DNA from 4 places in the Beduini sp. genome. Region 3 is predicted to be linked to each of the others. Evidence: predicted binding sites of a transcription regulator. Region 3 holds the regulator's gene; each other region holds the start of a gene.
The links. The regulator HrcA, encoded in region 3, represses chaperone genes, less so after heat shock. The targets are predictions, from matches to a motif close to TTTTAGCACTNNNNNNNNNNNAGTGCTAAAA.
Positions count from the first base shown of each region.

Region 1 (5,498 bases), on a different contig from region 3:
AAACAGCGATCACTAAAATAAAAGATCAAGGAATTAAAGCCGGCATCAGCATCAAACCCAATACAAGTGTCGAAGCCATTCGCCCATTATTATCTGATTTAGACTTAGTCTTGGTGATGAGTGTAGAACCGGGATTTGGCGGACAATCCTTTATGTTAAATGCGGTTGATAAAATAAAAACACTCCGAAACTGGATTGATCAGGATAAAATTCAATGCTTGATTGAAGTGGATGGCGGAATCAATGAAGAAACCGGAAAGCAATGTCAAGCTGCCGGAGCTGATGTTTTAGTAGCAGGAAGCTATATCTTTAAACATGAGAATACAAAAAAAGCAATCGAGTCGTTAAAATGAAAGCAGGATTAGTTGGAGCTGCACCGACACAAATGACATTAGATCCCAATTTACCTTATATTGGGGTGGATGGCGGTGTAGAGACATTGCTGTCACAAGGAATCATGCCAATGGTTGTAGTTGGAGATTACGATTCACTAAAGGATAAAAACTGTTTAAAGAAGATTAAAAATATACAATTGCCTCAGCAAAAAGATGAGACAGATACGGCAATAGCGATTGAATATTTATTATCAAACGGGTATAATGATATCGTGTTGTATGGAGTGACAGGGGGAAGACTGGATCATTTCCTAGCGGTACTGTGTATGCTTAAAAAATATCGGGATCATTCTTTAACTATCTTGGATGAACAAAATAAGATTTATTTATTAAAAGCAGGCAAACACTGCATACATAAACAGGGGTATCGCTATCTATCTTTTTTTACAGATCAGGATACCTATATTACAATTAAAGGATGCGTTTATCCGTTAGATCAGTATTTGTTGAAAAACAATGATCCGTTATGTGTTTCCAATGAGATATGTAACGAGACTTGTGAAATAGAAATAACAAATGATGTGATTGTTGTGCAGTCGAATAATAAAGGGGGAATATAGTTTGGCAACAAAAAGAGAAAAACGTAATGAAATACGTAAGCAGAATCATGAAGAATTTGAAGAAAAAACGAAAAAGAAAGAATTAATGAGCAAAAGCGACAGAATCAAATGGGCATTGTTTGGTGTTGTTTTAATTTGTTTATGGATTCTAACTAAATTTTCAGCATAAACACAAAAGAGAACGCATCGTTCTCTTTTTTAGGAGGAAAGATATGATAAGCTTTTATATTGTTCGTCATGGACAAACTATTTTTAATCAAAAAGATATGGTACAGGGATGGTGTGATTCACCTTTAACTCAGACCGGAATCAATCAGGCAATCGGTGCCGGGATAGGATTGCATGATGTTTTGTTTAGTCATGCATACACCTCCATCAGTGAACGTGCATATGATACCGCTAATGCTATTATTCAAAATCGGAAAATTCCTTTAACGATTGATAAACGCCTAAAGGAATTTAATTTTGGCATGCTGGAGGGGGAAAAAAACGAAGTGCTGATGAAGCCTTTTAACGGGGATTTTGAAACCGCGATTAAAATAGGCTGGGTAAAAGACGGCGGTGAAAATGAAACGATGGTACGTGAAAGAGTCCGTTCTTTCTTTGATGAAATCACATCGCTTCATGAAAATGGCAATGTCTTAGTAACGACACATGGTTTAACTATTATGGCAATTCTAAAGGAAATGGTGCCCCAGGATTTTAATATCGAATTATTAGATCGTGGTATTGAAAATTGTTCGGTAACCATTATTGAATATGATGGTGAATATCATTTAAAAGCATTAAACGATACGACCTATCGGGATCAAGGACTAAAAAGATCTGTAAAGGAATAAATGAATGACGAGCTAAATACTTGTCTTTTTTTATTGGTCTGAGTTGTAATTAGTTTAAAATAAAAAACACCCGCAGGTGTTTAAATGTATAATGCAATGGCAATGAAATGAAAGAAAGTGCCAATCATAATGAATATATGAAATAACTCATGAAACCCAAAACGTTCTGTAAAGTTTGGTTTTTTAATAATATAAATAATAGCTCCGATGCTATAGCTGATGCCTCCGATGGCAATCAGTGTGACACAGGCGGTACTCATTGAAGTTAAAATGCTGACATCAAACAAGATCGACCAGCCTAAGCCTAAATAAAATACGGTTGACAGCCAGCGCGGAGCATCCATCCAAATCATTTTAATAATAATGCCAAGGATGGCGACAGACCAAATCACTCCTAGAAATAATCGCGGATCATCCATATAGGCTAAGCAGAGTGGCGTATAAGAACCTACAATGAGGATGTAAATCATCGCATGATCAAGTTTTCTTAAACGTAATTTAGAAGGCGCATCTTCTCTTACATAGTGATAAATACTGCTGGCACTGTAAAGTGCCATCATAGATAAGCCAAAGACGAGAACGGACAGGATTGAAGATAACGATCCATGACGCAGCCATTGACTGATAACGACGACCGCTGTTCCCACTACGGCAAAAATCGCTCCTATAAAATGGGTTAAAAAACTAATGGGATCCTGTGCCCGATCATAAAATTTCATAAAATAATCCCCCTTAAATAAATGAATGTAGTTTTCAGAACTACTTTATGAAGTTATTATATCATCATATGTGTATTAGTCAATTAAAATATTGATTTTAAAAACTGTTTAATATAGAATGTACATAGGGAGGGCAAAACAATGACAGATGGATTTACTGAAATCGTACATAAAATCTTACAGAGAAGTGATGTGCATGCGGATGCAATTCCTTCATTAGATCTTTATATCGATCAGATCATTACTTTGCTGGATCAGGAACTAGGCAATAATAAAAGAAATGAAAAAGATAAGATTTTAACGAAGACTATGGTGAATAACTATAGTAAACAGGGAATTTTAAAACCTATTAAAGGAAAAAAATATTCTAAAGATCACATTATTCAGATGCTGATTATCTATTCTTTAAAGAATACGCTGTCAATAGAAGAGATTAAGCGGATCCTACAACCAATATATAAGCTGTCCGATGAGAATAATGTCGATTTAAGTCATATATATGATCATTATTTAGAATTGAAAGAGGATAAAAAAGAAGTCATGGCTGTTGCTATTGATACTATTTTAAGAGATGAAAAGTTAAACTTGGCTCAAGATGAGGATCGCTTAGTCATGGTGTTGTGTTTGTGTGCTTTGTCTGAATTTTCAAAATCAGTAGCACAGGAATTGATCGATCAATATTATCCGGTAAAATAGAATGCGCTGCATTCTTTTTTTGTTTTGGGAATGATTCATTTATTTCTGCCCATGCTAAATATGTAATATTAGATATTTTAGCACTTTCCTATTGACAGTGCTAAGAATAGTGCTATAATAAAATTAGCACTTAGGATAAAAGAGTGCTAAGGAGTGATAACATGGATATAGAAAAAATGACGCATAAGATGCAGGAAGCTGTTTCGAAGGCTTTTCAGTTAGCCTTGAATTCATCGAATCAAATTGTCGATATCTTACATTTACTAAAAGTATTATTGGAAGATAGCAGCGGTATGCTGCCACGTATTTTTGAAAAGCTGAACTTAGATAAGAATTTAGCTATGGCTTACTTGGATCAGAAATTGAAGCTGCTGCCACAGGTTCGGACAACTCAGGAAGAGATGCGGATTTCTTATGATTTAAATACATTATTTCAAAATGCATTGAAAGTGCAGAACCAATTGAAAGATGAATATCTGTCTGTTGAACATATTATTATTGCATTATATGATACTCAGTCACATACTGTAAAAGAGTTCTTAGAAGAAACGAAAATGGATAAAGCCGAAGTATTGAAGGCAATTAAAGAGATAAGGGGGACAAATACAGTGAATAATCAAAACCCAGAAAATCAATATGAAGTATTAACCAAATATGGACGTGATCTTACTTCAGAAGTAAAAGATGGAAAGATCGATGTTATTATCGGGCGTGATGAAGAAATTCGTCGTGTGATCCAAATATTATCACGTAAAACTAAAAACAATCCAATTTTGATCGGTGAACCTGGGGTAGGTAAAACTGCCATTGTTGAAGGGTTAGCTTGGCGTATTTATAAAAATGACGTACCTATTTCATTACAAAATAAGACGGTTTATGAATTGGATTTAGGAGCTTTGGTAGCCGGAGCAAAATATCGCGGTGAGTTTGAAGAGAGATTAAAAGCTGTTTTAAATGAAATTCAAAAAGCTGAGGGAAACATCATTTTGTTTATTGATGAAATTCATCAGTTAGTTGGTGCCGGTAAGACCGATGGTGCTATGGATGCAGCCAACCTATTAAAACCAATGCTTGCAAGAGGAGAACTGCATTGTATCGGGGCAACTACATTGGATGAATATCGTATGTATATAGAAAAGGATGCTGCTTTGGAAAGACGTTTCCAAAAGGTAATGGTAGATGAACCTGGCATTGATGACACGATTGCTATTTTAAGAGGACTTAAAAATGGTTTTGAAACGCATCACGGAGTTCAGATCAGTGATAGTTCATTAGTTGCCGCAGCCAATCTGTCAGAACGTTATATCACAGATCGTTTCCTACCGGATAAAGCGATTGATCTTATTGATGAGGCTTGTGCAACGATCCGTATGGAAATCGATTCTCTGCCGCAGGAATTAGATACGATTACCCGTGAAAAGAACCGTTTAGAGATGGAAAGAATATCTATTGAAAAAGATACGAGTGAAAAAAACAAAGAACGTTTGGACGATATTAAACAAAAGATCGCTTCATTGGATGAAAAAGAGAAAGTACTGTTGTCAAAATGGCAGGAAGAAAAGAAACAGCTTGAAGAAGCGAAGGCATTAAAGGATCAACGTTCTAAACTTCAGCTGCAGCAGGAACAGTATGAACTGGAATCTGATTTTGAAAAAGCATCACGTATCAAATACGAAGAGCTGCCAGCGATTGAAAAGAAAATCGAAGCTTTAGAAAGTACCAATAAAGAGGACTACTTACTACAAGAAAAAGTAACCGAAGAAACGGTAGCGGAAGTTATTTCAAAATGGACACATATTCCAGTCAGCAAATTGCAGCAGTCTGAAAGAGAAAAGATACTGACATTAGGTGAAGTGCTTGCACAGCGTGTTATCGGTCAGGATCAGGCTTTAGAGAAAGTAACCAATGCTATCCTGCGTTCAAGAGCGGGGATTCGTGATGAAAGCAAACCGATTGGATCCTTCTTGTTCTTAGGACCAACTGGGGTAGGAAAAACAGAAGTCGCTAAAGCATTGGCAGAACAGTTGTTTGACAGTGAAAAACATATTGTACGAATTGATATGTCTGAATATATGGAGAAATACAGCGTCTCTCGTTTATTAGGAGCACCTCCAGGATATGTAGGATACGAAGAAGGCGGACAATTAACCGAGGCGGTACGCCGCAATCCTTATTCCATCGTCTTGCTGGATGAAATCGAAAAAGCCCATCCGGATGTATTCAATATTTTACTTCAGGTATTAGATGACGGACGTATTACCGATTCAAAAGGAAAAGTAGTCAGCTTCA
Region 1 covers NZ_JBKTEM010000001.1:619,894-625,391, reverse strand. Annotated here, with positions in the region: gene rpe (ribulose-phosphate 3-epimerase) at 1-353, shown strand, start outside; gene ACLRVU_RS03210 (thiamine diphosphokinase) at 350-955, shown strand; gene ACLRVU_RS03205 (hypothetical protein) at 957-1,124, shown strand; gene ACLRVU_RS03200 (histidine phosphatase family protein) at 1,168-1,794, shown strand; gene trhA (PAQR family membrane homeostasis protein TrhA) at 1,875-2,513, opposite strand; gene ACLRVU_RS03190 (DUF1836 domain-containing protein) at 2,655-3,209, shown strand; gene ACLRVU_RS03185 (ATP-dependent Clp protease ATP-binding subunit) at 3,371-5,498, shown strand, end outside.
Region 1: the regulator HrcA is predicted to act here: its motif matches at 3,285-3,315, upstream of ACLRVU_RS03185 (ATP-dependent Clp protease ATP-binding subunit).

Region 2 (5,498 bases), on a different contig from region 3:
CCATTTGATTGCGACTGTTTCCAAAGAGGTGTTTCATCTCACGGATACTTATGTGATTGACGTACTGGATCCACAAAATGCATTGTATGTTTTAATGATTGTTTTAGCCATTGATGCGGAAAAATGTTCACGTCGTAATTAAATATAAAAACTTTATTCATAGTTGCCTAGTTGCCGCTATTTCATCACATAAGATCGTATCATTATTCTTTCGTTTGTATTTTGAAGCATTAATGGAACATAACAATTTCATACTGTACTTATGAAAATGGCTGTCTCAACTCATCTTATTGCGTTGTAGCTTGATATAATTAGAATAAGAAAAAGGAGGATTTAAAGGTGAACAGATATGAAGAGGGTTTAAAATTAATTGAGGAAAGCTGCGGAAACGGAAAAGATAATGTTATTGGTCTTGCGACTGTTGCATTGGAATTAAATTCGGATGGAAAACCACGCCCTTGTATTCGTGATGTAGACGCTTATTATGAAAACGGTGTATTTTATGTTTCAACCTGGGGAAAATCCAATAAAATGCAGCAGATTGCACAAAATAATGAAGTAGCCTTTGCAGTGAATTTTGAGGGGATATCAGGAAAAGGGATTGGTGGGAATTTGGGATGGGTTTTAGATCCTAAAAATGCAGATATTAGAATGAAATTGCGTAAAGCGTTCAGTGATTGGTACGATGATGCAAACGATGAAAAAAATGAAAACTGTGTTATTTTAGCGATCTACATCACTCAGGCTGTAATATTTAGAGATCATGGGGCTGTATACTATCATCTTGACTTGGTTAATAAAAAAGAAATCCAAGATACAAATTAAGTTAAATATTTAAATTTATCATTCATCACTATTTTAATAGGCTAGAATGAGAAGATCAGTACTTACAAAATAAGTGCTTTTTTTGTTTGATTTACACCATTAAATCTAAAATATGGTACACTGATGATAGTAATGAAAGAGATAATTATAAATAGATAAATGGAGGATAAATATGGAAGGAGAATTTATAAACTTAATCCCAGAAAATCTGGCGAGTGAACACGTAAGCTGTATCATCCGTACAAAGAAAGTCCATCAGGGCATAGAAGGAAAACGTCAGTGGCTTGCAGATCGGTTGAAAGAAGGACATGTTTTTAGAAAGCTGAATGAGAAGGCGACTGTGTTTATAGAATATGCGCCTTGTGAAACGGCATGGACTCCGATTATAGGTGACAATTACTATTATATGTATTGTTTATGGGTGGATGGCGCTCATAAAGGGAAAGGCTATGCAAGCTCACTGATGGAGTACTGTATAGCGGATGCGAAAGAGAAAGGAAAATCCGGTATCTGCATGCTAGGGGCAAAAAAACAAAAAGGTTGGCTTTCGGATCAGTCCTTTGCGAAAAAATTTGGTTTTCAAGTGGTAGATACGACAGAAAATGGATATGATCTGCTTGCTCTTTCTTTTGATGGAACGTTACCTAAATTTGCACCTAATGCGAAAAAGATGGAAATCGAGAGTAACGAACTGACGATCTATTATGATAAGCAATGTCCTTATATCGATCAATATATTCAAAGGATAAAAAAATATTGTGAACTAGATGAAATACCTGTTAATTGGATTCTAGTAGATACATTGGAAAAAGCCAAGGCATTGCCCTGTGTGTTTAATAATTGGGCAGTCTTTTACAAGGGTAAATTTGAGACAGTCAACTTAGTAGATGCCACGTATATAAAAAGAATAATGAAAAAATAAGAAACATTAGAAATATTTTTGATCTTATCCTAGGTAAATAAGAGTCATGTAGAGAATGAAATAGATATGAAATTTATAAAGGAGATCTTGAATGAAAATTCGATATATAACGCCTGCAGACGATAGGATGGTAATAAGCAAAATATATGCAGAAAGCTGGAGATATGCTTATCAAGGCATGATTCCTCAAGACTATTTGAATTCCCTTTCAGATGGACAATGGATACCCCATTTAGCCAATCCGAACCGAAAGATTTTACTTTGTATGGAAGGTGATATAATGGTTGGAACATGCAGTTTTAGTCACTCTCAATCAGAACAGTTTAAGGGCTGGGGTGAAATTATTTCGATCTATTTATTGCCTGCTTATATGGGTAAAGGATATGGAAAGACACTGATTAATTTTGCATTAAAAGAATTAAAAAGGCTAGGGGATCGTAAGATCTTTTTATGGGTGCTTGAAGAAAACAGGAAAGCAAGATGTTTTTATGAAAAGATAGGATTTAAACCAACTGATGATTATTTAAATGTTGAAATGGGTGGTAAAGAAGTAAGAGAAATCAGATACATCTATGAAGACTGAGAAATTTTAGATCTTAGAAGAGTTTATCGCTGTATAACTCTCTTAGTTGATGAAGATCATGATTATACAAAAAAGAGCTAGAAAATTATATCTCTAGCGCTTTTTACTTTATTCTATTGGAATGTATCTCTTCTGTTCTACTTGTTTTATCGTATCTTTAGGAATTGAAATCTTCAATTCACCATTATCAAATGATGCTTTAATATCTTCTTCTTTAATACTGTCACCAACGTAGAAGTTACGCGTGCAGCTGCCGCTGTAGCGTTCACGTCTAATAACATGTCCTTCTTCATCTTTTTCTTCATTATTAATATCTTTGGATGCATTAATAATTAAATAACCATCTTTTAGTTCCATTTGAATATCTTCCTTTTTATATCCGGGAAGTTCCATGTTCAATAAATAATTTCCATCTTTTTCAACAATATCCGTACGCATATGTTCCGTTGAAACATGCTGGAATGGATCATGGAATAAATCATCAAATAAAGAATCAATTGCAGGTAGGAATTTCATAAAACATCGCCTCTTTCTTTTATAACTTTTCATCAAAATGATTCTCAGTAATAACGCTGGGAAATGAAATATACTACCTCGTTAGGATACCTCTCCTAACTACAATTTTATTATATCATAATTTTTAGCACTGTCAATATTTAAGTGCTAAAAATAAAGCTTTATGTAATAGTTTAAAAAATTATGGGAGTTATTCTACTTGTCTTGTTCAGCATATTTTGTTTGTTAGAATGATGGATTGAAACTACGGAAAAAGTAAGAATGACGTTATTACTAGAGAAAATCTTTTTTTAATTTTTGAAAATTGTACCGCTGTATGAAACATGTTTCATAATTTAAGATATTGATACGAAAGCCTTTAGAATTCGTTATAATAAATTATAAATATACTATGGGAGGAAAGTAAAAAACAAAACTTTAAAAAGAAAATCTGATCTTATGAAGCTGAAATTAAGATACTGGGAACTTCGTATAATCTAAAAATTTTTGTTGGAAGATAATTATCGTGATCGTTGTATCGATTACAGCACTATTCAACACCATTTAAAGTAGAGTCACTATAAATAGACTGAATATCATTTCGCTTTAAGAAAGCTATGCAAATTTAGAACCTCAATGAGAGCTAAGGTTCATGATACAAGAGATAGGGATCAAAATGAGAGTTCCCATGTTTATCAGGGATTGAGGGTGATTGTTTATTGACGGCTAATATTAATTTTATTAGGCGGAAATTTGATACTATATCTATAGGGTACCAGTGACTCTATAAAAATAAAGAGAGAGAGGAATCAAGATGAAACATAGAGGAATTGTAAGTGGATATAAAGGGATGGTTTCTTCCGCCCATACATTAATCTCCGCATCTGGTTTAAAAGTATTAAATCAGGGAGGAAATGCGATGGATGCCTGTATTGCGATGGCTTTGACGAGCGGGGTTGTATTGCCGGATATGTGTGGATTGGGTGGAGATGCTTTCATGCTTTACTATGATGCTAAAACGAAAAAAATTACAGCAATAAACGGTTCCGGAGGAGCACCTGCACATGCAACCTTGGAATATTTTAAAAATAATGGCTATGAAAGAGTTCCGGGAGATGGAATCTTATCAGTAGCTGTACCGGGAGCGGTAGATGTTTATTTTGAATCCTTGAAAAGATACGGGACAATGAGCTTTGAACAGGTAAGTCAAGATGCTGTTGATCTGGCTGAAAACGGTGTTCCCGTATCTGAAAAAGTGGTTAGACACATGCACACAGATTATGATAAAATGTGCAAATTTAAGAATTTAAGTGATATTTTCTTAAATGAAAAGAAGCCATATGAGTTTGGAGATCTTGTTTATAATAAAGATTATGCAGATAGTATTCGCTATTTGCAAAAACATGGGAGAGATGGTTTTTATAAAGGGGAACTAGCTGATAAAATTGTTGAGTATTCTAAGAAAAAAGGCGGTCTATTTGAAAAAGAAGATTTTATTAACTATCATTGTGATATCCTAGAGCCTATTTCAGTAGATTATAGAGGCTACCGTGTTTATCAGACACCACCGGTTTCACAAGGTATTATTCACTTGGAAGAGTTGGCTATTTTAAATCAATTTGAAATGTCAAAATACCAGCCGGACAGCGCTGAAGCGATTCATTTGATGGTCGAAGCAAAAAAGGTTGCCTTCCATGACCGTATGAAATATTTTGGTGATCCTGATTTTGTTACTAACCCAATCGAACAGCTATTAAGTACTGAATATACAAGTAAAATCGCGTCAATGATCAAGATGGACAGCTGTTTGAATGAATCAGATATATTTGAACCGGATTTAGGACATACTACAAGCATGATTGCAATTGATAAAGAGGGAAATGCGGTATCATTCATACATAGTATTTCTGCTACATGGGGCTCAGGAGAAATTGTTGACGGTACCGGTATTTTATTGAATAATCGTGCGGGAACAGGCTTTAACCTTAAAGAAGGACATCCAAATGTGATTGCTCCCGGAAAAAAGACGATGCATACTTTAAATACGTATCTGATCACAGATCAATTCAATAATTTAAGATATATCGGAAATACTCCTGGAGGAGATAACCAGCCTCAATGGAATATGCAGGTTGTCTGCAATCTGTTAGATTTCGGACTGGATGTGCAAAGTTCTGTAGAACATGGAAAATGGGCAGATATGCATACGATTCATAGTGATGGATCAGTTTCCCATGTTTTAAAAATCGAATCACAGGTAGGAGAAGAAGTGTTGAATCGCCTTAAAGAAATGGGACATGAACTGCTTATTATTGAACCGTTTACTTGTTCCGGGGCATCTCAAATCATAGAGGTTCGTGAAAATGGATTAAGATTGGGCGGCAGTGATCCACGTGCGGATGGAGCTGCTATGCCGGAAGTATAATTGAAATGGAGATATTGATATGAAAGAATTTTGGCAATTATATTTAATTTTTGCTCGAATAGGAAGTATTACCTTTGGCGGTGGCTATGCCATGCTGCCCATTCTTCAAAGGGAGCTAGTAGAAAATAGACAATGGGTGAGTGATGAGGAACTGATGGATTACTTTGCTATCGGTCAATGTACACCGGGGATTATCGCACTAAATGTATCCACCTTTATTGGCAATAAGCGAAAAGGCATTCTTGGTG
Region 2 covers NZ_JBKTEM010000008.1:43,297-48,794, forward strand. Annotated here, with positions in the region: gene ACLRVU_RS11045 (LURP-one-related/scramblase family protein) at 1-142, shown strand, start outside; gene ACLRVU_RS11050 (pyridoxamine 5'-phosphate oxidase family protein) at 340-825, shown strand; gene ACLRVU_RS11055 (GNAT family N-acetyltransferase) at 998-1,747, shown strand; gene ACLRVU_RS11060 (N-acetyltransferase family protein) at 1,839-2,330, shown strand; gene ACLRVU_RS11065 (Hsp20/alpha crystallin family protein) at 2,439-2,846, opposite strand; gene ggt (gamma-glutamyltransferase) at 3,640-5,250, shown strand; gene ACLRVU_RS11075 (chromate transporter) at 5,270-5,498, shown strand, end outside.
Region 2: the regulator HrcA is predicted to act here: its motif matches at 2,969-2,999, upstream of ACLRVU_RS11065 (Hsp20/alpha crystallin family protein).

Region 3 (5,498 bases):
TTAAAAAGAGTTGCAAAGATGATGCATGCTCAGGCTTTAAACACAAAAAAAGAAAGTGAACGCGAACGTCTGCTGGTAAGTAGTTATGCCTATGCAGTCAGTGAAGAAAATGCGTGTGGACATACGATCGTGACTGCTCCGACATGCGGGGCCAGCGGTGTGATTCCGGCAGTGCTGTATTACTGCTATAAACAGTTGCATATGGAAAAGAAAGATTTGGTCAAAGCTTTAGGTGTTGGCGGATTGTTTGGAAATGTCATCAAGAAAAATGCGACGATTTCCGGAGCTGACGGAGGCTGTCAAGCGGAGATCGGTTCAGCATGTGCAATGGCGGCAGCACTTTACGCATGGTTGCTGGAACTTAACAACAGTGCGATTGAATATGCAGCAGAGATGGGAATGGAACACAATTTAGGCTTAACTTGTGACCCTGTTGGCGGCTATGTCCAGATTCCTTGTATTGAACGCAACGGCTTTGCGGCATTAAGAGCGATGGATGCGGCAGTATACTCAAAACAGCTCGGGTATATCCGTAAAAATAAGATTTCTTTTGATGCAGTGGTAAAAGTCATGTATGAAACCGGAAAAGATCTGAATTCTGCTTATAAAGAAACGTCGCTAGGCGGACTTGCAAGTAATTTTGAATTTGGTGAAGAAGATGAATAAAAAAATAGAATGGTTGGAAAATAATGAAGGGATGGGATTGTATGTCCATATCCCTTTTTGTACGAGCATCTGCACATACTGTGATTTTTCTAAAATGTATTATAAAAAAGAATGGGTGGACCGTTATCTAAAAGCCTTAAAAAAAGAGATTCAACAGTATGATATTAATGTCCCGATTACTACGCTTTATATTGGCGGCGGCACTCCCAGCAGCTTAAATGAGGAACAGCTGGAAAGACTCTTGCTGATATTAAAGCCCTATGCAGGCAGTGCGCTTGAATATACGATTGAAGTCAATCCCGAATCCATGACATATGAAAAGTTATTGCTGTTTAAAACTTATGGGATTAACCGTCTAAGTATTGGTGTTCAGACATTTAATGAAGCAATCTTAAAAAAGATAGGTCGACTGCATCATAATCAGGAGGTTTTTTGGTTGATTTCTCAGGCATGGGAAGTTGGTATAAAAAATATTTCTATCGATTTGATGTATAATCTGCCTTTACAGACAAAAGAAGATATTTTAAAAGATCTGATGATTGTGGAAACATTGCCGATTACCCATCTTTCTTATTACTCTTTAATATTAGAAGAACATACTGTGTTATATAATGAACATTTTGAAGGGATGGACGAGCAGGAAGAATATACGATTACAGAAATAATTCGTGAAAAGCTCGAACAGTTTGGTTTTCATCGCTATGAGATCAGTAATTTTGAAAAAGACGGACATCCATCTTTGCATAACTGTGTCTATTGGTTAAATCAGCATTATTATGGATTTGGTTTAGGTGCACATGGCTATCTTGATAATATACGCTATAATAATACAAAGCAGTTGTCTGCTTATTTAAATGAGGAGTTCTTGCAGACTAAGGAAACGATTGGTCATAAGGAAAGCATATTTGAAGCTTTAATGTTGGGACTGCGTTTGGCTAACGGTATTTCACTTCCTTTATTTAAGCAGCGCTATCAGATCGATTTGCTAACGTATTATCAAGAAAAGCTGCAGCCATTTATCAATCAGGGACTTTTAATCATCGAAGAAAATCATTTGTGTCCAACTAGTAAAGGGATGGATCTGCTTGATTTTATTCTGCTTGAATTAGTCGATTAACTTTTTAATGTTTTTAGCACTAAATTGTTGACAGTGCTAAATAATTATGTATAATATAGTTAGCACATGAAAATGATGAGTGCTAAAAGGTGGTGACATCATGCTTACATCAAGACAAATCACAATATTTAAAGCCATTGTTGATGCGTTCGTAGAAACCGCAGAACCGGTAGGTTCTAAGTATTTATTGGAAAGATATCAACTGCCGTACTCGAGCGCAACGATTCGTAATGAAATGGCAGCTTTGGAGGATTATGGGTATTTAGAAAAAACACATACATCTTCCGGACGTATTCCCAGTGTGGAGGGGTACAAGTATTATGTGGAAACACTGACAGATTTTAAAATCGAGGATACGATTAAAAATCAGATGCAGACAATCTTTAGTGAACGCGGCAGAACTTTAAACGAGGTCGTAAAGGAAAGCTGTGAGATGCTGAGTCAGTTGACGCATTTAACCTCAATTGCATTAGGACCGGATGCCCGGAATGAAAGTTTACAGAATATTACGATCGTTCCAATCTCCAATGAGCGTGTCTCTGTGATTATTGTGACCGATATGGGTCATGTGGAAAATAAGACATTCATCTTAGATGGGACTTATAGCTATGAAGATTTGATCTCTTGTGTAGGTGTCATGAATGAGATGCTGATCGGCACTCCGATCAACCAGGTCATCATTCGTTTAGAAAAGGATGTAAAACCGATCATCTCCAGTCGTATTCAGGAACATGAAGTGCTTTTCAGAGCTTTCTTGGAAGCTTTCGTCAAGTTTGCCAGCAAAGATGTTTATTTCTCTGGTAAAGAGAATATGCTGTATCAGCCTGAATTTAATGATGTCAATAAATTAAGAAGACTTGTCAGTGCCTTTGAAAATTCACAGATGTGGCAAAGCATCGGATTGAGTGAAGAAGAAGGCGTCACTGTTAAAATTGGTCAGCCACTTCCTTTAACAGAATTAGAAGATGTTTCAGTGATTTCCGGATCATTCAAAACCGGCAGTCATTCATCCGGAACTATTTCCGTTATTGGTCCAACAAGAATGCCTTATGAACAGGTTGTTTCTTTAGTGGATTACGTGTCAAAGAATATCGAAGAATTATTCTTTGATGATGACGACGAAGATGATGAATAAGAGGTGAAAGAATGGAAAAAGATAAAGTAGAGCAGGAAGTAAACGAAGAAGTTGAAGAAAATCAAGCTCAGGAACAAGAAGAAACAGTTGAAGAACCAATCACAGAAAAGTCAGTGGAAGAACTTCAACAAGAAAAAATCGCTGAATTAGGTGAAGAAGTAGAAAAATGGAAAACAGATTATTATAAGGTATTTGCCGATATGGAAAACCTTAAAAGACGTCTGCAGAATGAACATGCAAATGCTTTAAAATATATGCTTCAGTCTTTTGCAGAAGATCTGCTGCCCGTTGTGGATAACTTAGAACGTTCACAGAATGTTGCTGAACCAAGTGAAGAATTAAAGAATTTCTTAAAAGGTTATGAAATGATTACCACTCAATTCATTGATGCATTAAAAAAACATGGCATTGAACAGATTGATGTGGAAGGAAAAGAATTCGATCCAAATTTCCATCAGGCAGTTATGATGGTCAATGATGAAAATTATGGTCATAATATGATCGTGGAAGAATTACAAAAAGGATACAAGTTGAAAGATCGCGTGATTCGTGCATCTTTAGTAAAAGTAAATGAGTAATTTTTAGGAGGATAAGAATATGAGCAAAAAAATTATTGGTATTGACTTAGGAACTACTAACTCTTGTGTTAGTATTATGGAAAACGGAGAAGTAAAAGTAATTGCTAACCCAGAAGGAAACAGAACAACACCTTCAGTAGTATCATTTAAAAATGGTGAAATTATTGTTGGGGAAGCTGCTAAACGTCAGGCAGTAACAAACAAAGATACAGTTGCCTCAGTAAAAAGACATATGGGGACTGCCTATAAAGAACATGTCAATGGAAAAGATTATACACCACAAGAAATCTCTGCCATGGTATTGCAGAACTTAAAAGCAACAGCAGAAGCTTATTTAGGGGAAACAGTGACAAGTGCGGTTATTACTGTACCGGCTTATTTCAATGATGCCCAAAGACAAGCAACTAAAGATGCAGGTAAAATTGCCGGATTAGAAGTAGAACGTATTATCAATGAACCAACAGCTGCCGCTTTGGCATTTGGGTTGGATAAATTAGATAAAGAACAAAAAGTTTTGGTTTATGACTTAGGTGGAGGAACATTTGACGTATCTATCCTAGACTTAGCAGACGGTACTTTCGAAGTATTATCAACTGCCGGAGACAATATGTTAGGTGGAGATGACTTCGATAAGAAAATCATGGACTATGTTGTCGCTGAATTTAAAAAGCAAGAAGGTATTGATTTAAGTACAGATAAAATGGCAATGCAGCGTGTAAAAGAAGCAGCTGAAAAAGCGAAAAAAGATGTTTCAGGTGTTATGCAGACACAAATTTCATTACCATTCATCTCAGCTGGAGCAAACGGGCCAGTGCATTTAGAAATGACATTAACTCGTGCTAAATTCGATGAATTAACAAGAGATTTAGTTGAAAGAACTGTAGGACCAGTTAGACGTGCATTAAGCGATGCTGGAGTTACACCTAACGAAATCGATCAAGTATTGTTAGTAGGTGGATCAACACGTATCCCTGCTGTACAGGAAACTGTAAAAAGAGAATTAGGAAAAGAGCCTAATAAATCAGTAAACCCTGATGAAGTTGTTTCTATGGGAGCTGCTATCCAAGGTGGAGTTATTGCCGGAGATGTAAAAGATATCGTATTATTAGACGTTACACCATTATCATTAGGTATTGAAACAATGGGTGGTGTCATGACTGTCTTAATCGAAAGAAATACAACTATTCCAACTACAAAATCACAAATCTTCTCAACTGCTGCTGACAATCAGCCAGCTGTAGACATCAACGTCTTACAAGGTGAACGTAGTATGGCAAAAGACAATAAACAATTAGGTTTATTTAAATTAGATGGTATTGAACCAGCTCCAAGAGGAGTTCCTCAGATCGAAGTAACTTTCAATATCGACGTTAACGGTATCGTAAACGTTAAAGCTAAAGATATGAAATCAAATAAAGAACAATCTATTACAATTCAAAACTCTACTGGATTGAGTGATGAAGAAATTGATAGAATGGTAAAAGAAGCAGAAGCTAATAAAGCAGATGACGAAAAGAAACGTAAAGAAGTAGAAACAAGAAACAAAGCAGAACAAATGATCAATGAAATTGATAAATCACTAGCAGAACAAGGTGATAAGATCGATGAAAAACAAAAAGAAGAAGCAACAAAATTAAGAGATGAGTTAAAAACAGCATTGGATAACAATGATTTAGATACATTGGAAGCTAGAATGAATGAATTAGAACAAATGGCTCAGCAAATGGCATCTTATGCTTACCAACAACAACAGGGTCAAAACCCAACCGATACAAACAGCGGTGGGGCTGATGATGTGGTAGATGCAGATTTTGAAGAAAAGAATTAATGATTTGGCCAAGGGATTTTTCCCTTGGCTAAGATCATAATACGTAAGGATGGTAGCAAATGGCAAAAAGAGATTATTATGAAGTGCTGGGTGTCAGCAAGGATGCAGATGCTCCCACTATAAAAAGAGCGTATCGCAAGCTCGCAAAAACATATCACCCTGATGTTAATAAAG
Region 3 covers NZ_JBKTEM010000004.1:135,880-141,377, reverse strand. Annotated here, with positions in the region: gene ACLRVU_RS08955 (L-serine ammonia-lyase, iron-sulfur-dependent, subunit alpha) at 1-666, shown strand, start outside; gene hemW (radical SAM family heme chaperone HemW) at 659-1,783, shown strand; gene hrcA (heat-inducible transcriptional repressor HrcA) at 1,884-2,918, shown strand; gene grpE (nucleotide exchange factor GrpE) at 2,930-3,496, shown strand; gene dnaK (molecular chaperone DnaK) at 3,516-5,324, shown strand; gene dnaJ (molecular chaperone DnaJ) at 5,384-5,498, shown strand, end outside.

Region 4 (5,498 bases), on a different contig from region 3:
GCATTATCCTGATTTTCTTCTTGAGTCCAGTAAGAATAGTCTTTCTCTAACAAGAGAAAACCGCCGATCACATGTTCATCTTCATAAACAAGATAGGTTTCATATGTATCATAGACTTCCCCTAATCCTTGGATAGTCAATGATTCATCACTCCACATTTTTTGCGGCAGACTGTCATTTTTTATTTTAATATAATTTAAAAAAGATTCAGGGGAAGCTAATTTAACGATCTCCATGGTTTTCCTCCTTCTCTTTTCTTAACAGATCATCAATACATTCACTGACACTGCCGACAAAATGATTGACATGTTTCTTTAATGCCGGTTCGATATGATCAAAAGAGTAAGCATGATCAGTAATATCAAACATAGAAACATCATTCATAGAGTCTCCGATTACTGCAATATCCTCTTTGTTAAGATTGAAATGTTCAGCGATCATCAATACACCTTTTCCTTTTGAACACCCTTTTGTTACCACATCGACATTGATTGTATTGCGGTAAGCTATGATTTCATCAGAAAAATGGGCATTGATAAAATCAACTGCCTCCTGAGCCTGATCTTCTTCTCCCTCCATAAACTTAATCGCCATAAAAGCATAATCGACATCTTCTAGTTCACTGATATCTTCAATCAGCCTAAATGCTCGATTGGAAACAGTGCGGTGAATCACAACCGCTCCCTGTTCCGTAAAGAACATATATTCCTTTGGACAGCGGGTAGCATTATAGATACGTGTCACAATATCTTTATTTAAAGGACGGTCAAAAAGGACCTGACCATTTTTGCCAATGAGTTTTGAACCACTGGCTAATACCAAGAAATCCAAATGAATGCCATAAGGATCAGTGACATGCAGAATTCCTTCTAAGTTACGCCCGGTTGACATTCCAAATAGGTTACCTGCCTCTTGAAATTCTTTAATTTTTTTAATATCACTTTCTTTGATTTCATTATTAAAGGCTAATGTACCATCAAAATCACTTGCTAAAAGTTTCATTTTATACCTCCATACCTGCTCATTTTATCATTTATTTCGTATGAGAGGATAGGAGTATCAAAAAATGAAAAAAAGTTTAGCTATATCGCTAAACCATTGAGACGATCTTTTTGCGTTTTATATTGATACAGGTAAATAGCACATAAACATTCTTTAGAGAACATCGGCATAATCCAATTCGATTCCCACAATGTGTTATCAACCAGTTTTAAGTATATGAAGCAAATCAATTCCTCAGTACCTAAATCGGTTAAGAACTTTGTTAAACGAGTGACTGAATAACCTTTTGTCTGAAAGATGTCGCAGCATTCTTTCAAGGTTTTTTCAAAATTTTCGACGATCGTTTCATTTATATCATTAAATCGATAGATCTGATAAGGATCTATTTTATATAATTCAGCCAAAATGTCTAAAATGATTAATGTATAGTCGGGAATATCTAAAGTGAGTTTATTGACATGCTCCAGCAAAAGGTGAGTAAACGGCATAATGTCAAAGATTCGTATGTGCTTTTTTATTGATTCACGGTTGATCTTTGCTTCATAGCCAAGAATGCTGTAGTAGATATGCTGACACAGCGTTTCATCAATCTCCGGATATAAGGTATACTTGAATCCCAAATAACGACCATAAGCCTTCATCGTGTCATAATATCCCATAAGTCGTCGGTGAGCCAATACATCACCATCAAAATCAAGGAATCCGCCGTTATCATTTAAGGGAGCAATATATTTAATATTAGGGCGATGTGTGTATTCTTCGTGAGTAAATGTTTTGACATTCAATTCTACAGCAATAATTTCCGTAGCCCCCATCTTAAAAGCAAGATGAATAGGCAGATTATCATAGTATCCGCCGTCGATATAGCCCTGATTATTGAAATAATGAATTGGGAATGCCGGGAAACAGGAAGCAGAGGCAATGAGGTAATCCGCTAGTTGTCCCTGCGGAATTTTTTTCTTAGTAATTTCAATCGGTTTAAGAGAAGGGTATTCCACCGTAACTAAACCAAAATCAACATTTGACTGATTTAGTCTGTCCTGATCGGCAAGACGATGCACCATATTGATTAATGGTTCAATATTAGCTCCTTTAGAATTAATATACGATTTAAAGAAGGGAATGATCAAGTTTGTATTGGAAATAAGTGAATCTAAAGAAAAATCGGTACTAAATCCATCTTTTACCACTTGATCGATCGTCATGTTCTGCCATAAATCAAGCAATGCATTATAATCTTTTTGAGCGATCATACACCCATTCAGAGCGCCAATCGAACTTCCGGTGACAATATCCGGATAAATCCCTAATTCGTCCATGGCTTTAAGAAAACCGGCTTCATAAGCGCCTTTTGCCCCACCACCGGATAATACGAATGCTCTTTTCATAAAATCAACTCCTTAATTACATTATACTACAAATAGAATGAAATTATTTCCCAAATTCATTTCAATATCTTAACCCGATAATTATCTTCACGTGTCTATTGACAAATGGTATAATTCAACTATTTAAAATCGGTCTAAAACAAATATTGAAGGATGGCATGTTGTTGGTTTTTATCCCTGCTCCTTTTTTAATAGGATTGTTTTCCAGGTGCGGTATTCCTTATATAATCAATGGCTGATTCAACAATTTTCGATAAGTCTCTGGTATGGAATGATCGATGGCATACTGATCTGTTTAAGTCTAATGTTTGCAGCCATGATCTTTTTAGAAGAAAGGGATGAAAGGACCAATGTTTTTTAATAGATTACATCGGCAGAAGGCTATTCTTACTTATGTGCATGCATTGGGTTGCTAATGCGGTGGCATTTCTATTGTTTTCAATATCTCAGATTTATTGGTTGAGGTTATTTTTTTAGTGTCGTAATCGGCAGTTTGACAGGAATCTTTTTAGCGATGATGTTCGTTTCTTTGGTAAATAATAGGGTTAAGGAGCTTGCTTTTTCAAAATGGAAGGGAATCCGCTTCATAAGTCTTATTTTAATCTAGGTTATCTTAGTCTTTTATTCTTTTCTAATGGTATCTCTTTCCTCTTTTTGGATTGGAAAGCTGTTAAAAGAGGGGGGTAGATTTTTTCGTTTATATGTGAACTTCTGTGTGGATTTCGTTTTTCACAAGAAGATTTATTAAAAAAATCTGAAATATTAGCACTCAATACTTGACGGTGCTAACAAGATGTATTAAAATAGCTTTAGCACATGTGATAAAAGAGTGCTAGGAGGATAATAGATATGAGTAAAAAACAATTTAAAGCCGAATCAAAACGCTTATTAGATCTAATGATCAACTCTATTTATACGCATAAAGAAATCTTTTTAAGGGAGTTAATTTCAAATGCCTCAGATGCATCTGATAAACTGTATTATAAAGCCTTAACAGAAAACTTATCTGACATCAGCAAAGAAGATTTAAAGATTGAAATTAAAATCGATAAGAATGAACGCAGTTTAACTCTGATCGATCATGGGATTGGGATGAGCAAGGAAGAGTTAGAAGAAAACCTTGGAACCATTGCTAAGAGCGGATCATTATCATTCAAAGAAGAACTTAAAAAATCGGAAGAAAACAACAGTGATGTAGATATTATCGGACAATTTGGAGTAGGATTCTATGCTGCTTTTATGGTAGCCAGCAAAGTTACTGTCTTATCTAAAAAATACGGAGAAGAGGAAGCCTACTTATGGAGCAGTGAAGGAGAAGAAGGTTACTCTTTAGAAAAATCAATGAAGAGTGAACATGGAACAACGATCACTTTATACTTGAAGTCAAATACGGATGATGAAAACTATGATGAATACTTAGATGAATATACATTACAGTCATTAATCAAGAAATATTCGGATTATGTACGTTATCCGATCATGATGGATATGACGACATCTAAAAAGAAAGAAGACAGTGATGAATATGAAGATATCATTGAGACAAAGACATTGAATTCAATGGTACCTTTATGGAAACGCAGTAAATCTGATATTAGTGCAGAAGAATATAATGAGTTTTATAAAGACAAATTTAATGATTATACAGATCCGTTAAAAGTGATTCATACAAGTGTAGAAGGAAATGTTTCGTTTGATGCTTTATTGTTCATTCCTTCAAAAGCACCAATGAATTATTATTCACAGGATTATGAAAAAGGATTGCAGCTTTATTCAAGAGGAGTATTCATCATGGATAAAGCCAGTGAGCTGATTCCTGAACACTTCCGTTTTGTGAAGGGGTTAGTGGATTCTCAGGATTTATCTTTAAATATTTCTCGTGAGATGCTTCAGCATGATCGTCAATTAAAAGTGATTGAAGGACGTATTGAAAAGAAGATCAAATCAGAGCTTGCCAATATGCTTAAAAATGACCGTGAACAGTATGAAGAATTCTATAAAAACTTTGGGTTGCAGTTAAAATATGGCATCTATCAGTCTTATGGAATGAAAAAAGACTTACTGCAGGATTTATTGATGTATTATTCTGCTAATGAAGGAAAGATGATCACTTTAAAAGAATATGTTGAAAACATGTTAGAAGATCAAAAACATATTTATTTTGCTTCTGGTGAGTCTATTGAAAAAATCTCTAAATTACCACAATGTGAATTATTGAAAGATAAAGGCTATGATCTTTTATACATGGTCGATAATGTAGATGAATTCTGTATTCAGATGATGCATGAATTTGAAGAAAAAACTTTTAAAAACATTGCTCAGGGAGATTTAGACTTAGAAACTGAGGAAGAAAAGAAGGAATTAGAAAAGCAAAACGAAGAAAATAAAGAAATGCTGGAATCAATCAAAACAGCTTTAGGAGATAAAGTTGTTGATGTTAAAGTGTCTTCACGCTTGAAATCACATCCGGTTTGCTTAGTCAGCAGTGATGGTATCTCATTCGAGATGGAAAAAGTATTGTCACAAATGCCAGGGCAGGAAGATATGCCGATGAAAGCTGGAAAGATTTTGGAAATTAACCCTAGCCATCCTATTTTCAATGCTTTGCAGGAAATCAAAGATGAAGATCAAATCAAGGATTATTCACAGTTATTATATGATCAGGCATTATTAATCGAAGGATTTGATGTGGAGGATCCAATCGAATTTTCTAACAAGATTTGTGAATTAATGATTAAAGCAAAAGTTGCACAGTAAAAAACCTACCATTTATAGAAAAGTGTGCTATAATGTTTCCAGGAGATTTTAAGGAGGATAAACACATGAGATCTAAATTATTTAAAGTGGCTTCAATTGGAATCACAACGATGATTGGTGCATTTTTATCTATTAAATATCTTGAAAACGAAATGGATAAATGCTTTAACGAAAGAAGAAATTCAGGTGAATAGATAAATAAAGGACTGTAACCCATTACATTTGGGGAAGTCCTTTTTTATTACATTGCAAGGGGGAGGAAAAGAGATGGATCAGAATTTAAAGACATTGATGGATCTAAAGATAGAAAAGACGAGGAATGCATTGATTAAAAATAATATGGAGGCACAT
Region 4 covers NZ_JBKTEM010000005.1:6,952-12,449, forward strand. Annotated here, with positions in the region: gene ACLRVU_RS09100 (GNAT family N-acetyltransferase) at 1-236, opposite strand, end outside; gene ACLRVU_RS09105 (HAD-IIB family hydrolase) at 223-1,002, opposite strand; gene ACLRVU_RS09110 (patatin-like phospholipase family protein) at 1,083-2,390, opposite strand; gene htpG (molecular chaperone HtpG) at 3,240-5,147, shown strand; gene ACLRVU_RS09120 (hypothetical protein) at 5,213-5,341, shown strand; gene ACLRVU_RS09125 (lactate utilization protein) at 5,415-5,498, shown strand, end outside.
Region 4: the regulator HrcA is predicted to act here: its motif matches at 3,151-3,181, upstream of htpG (molecular chaperone HtpG).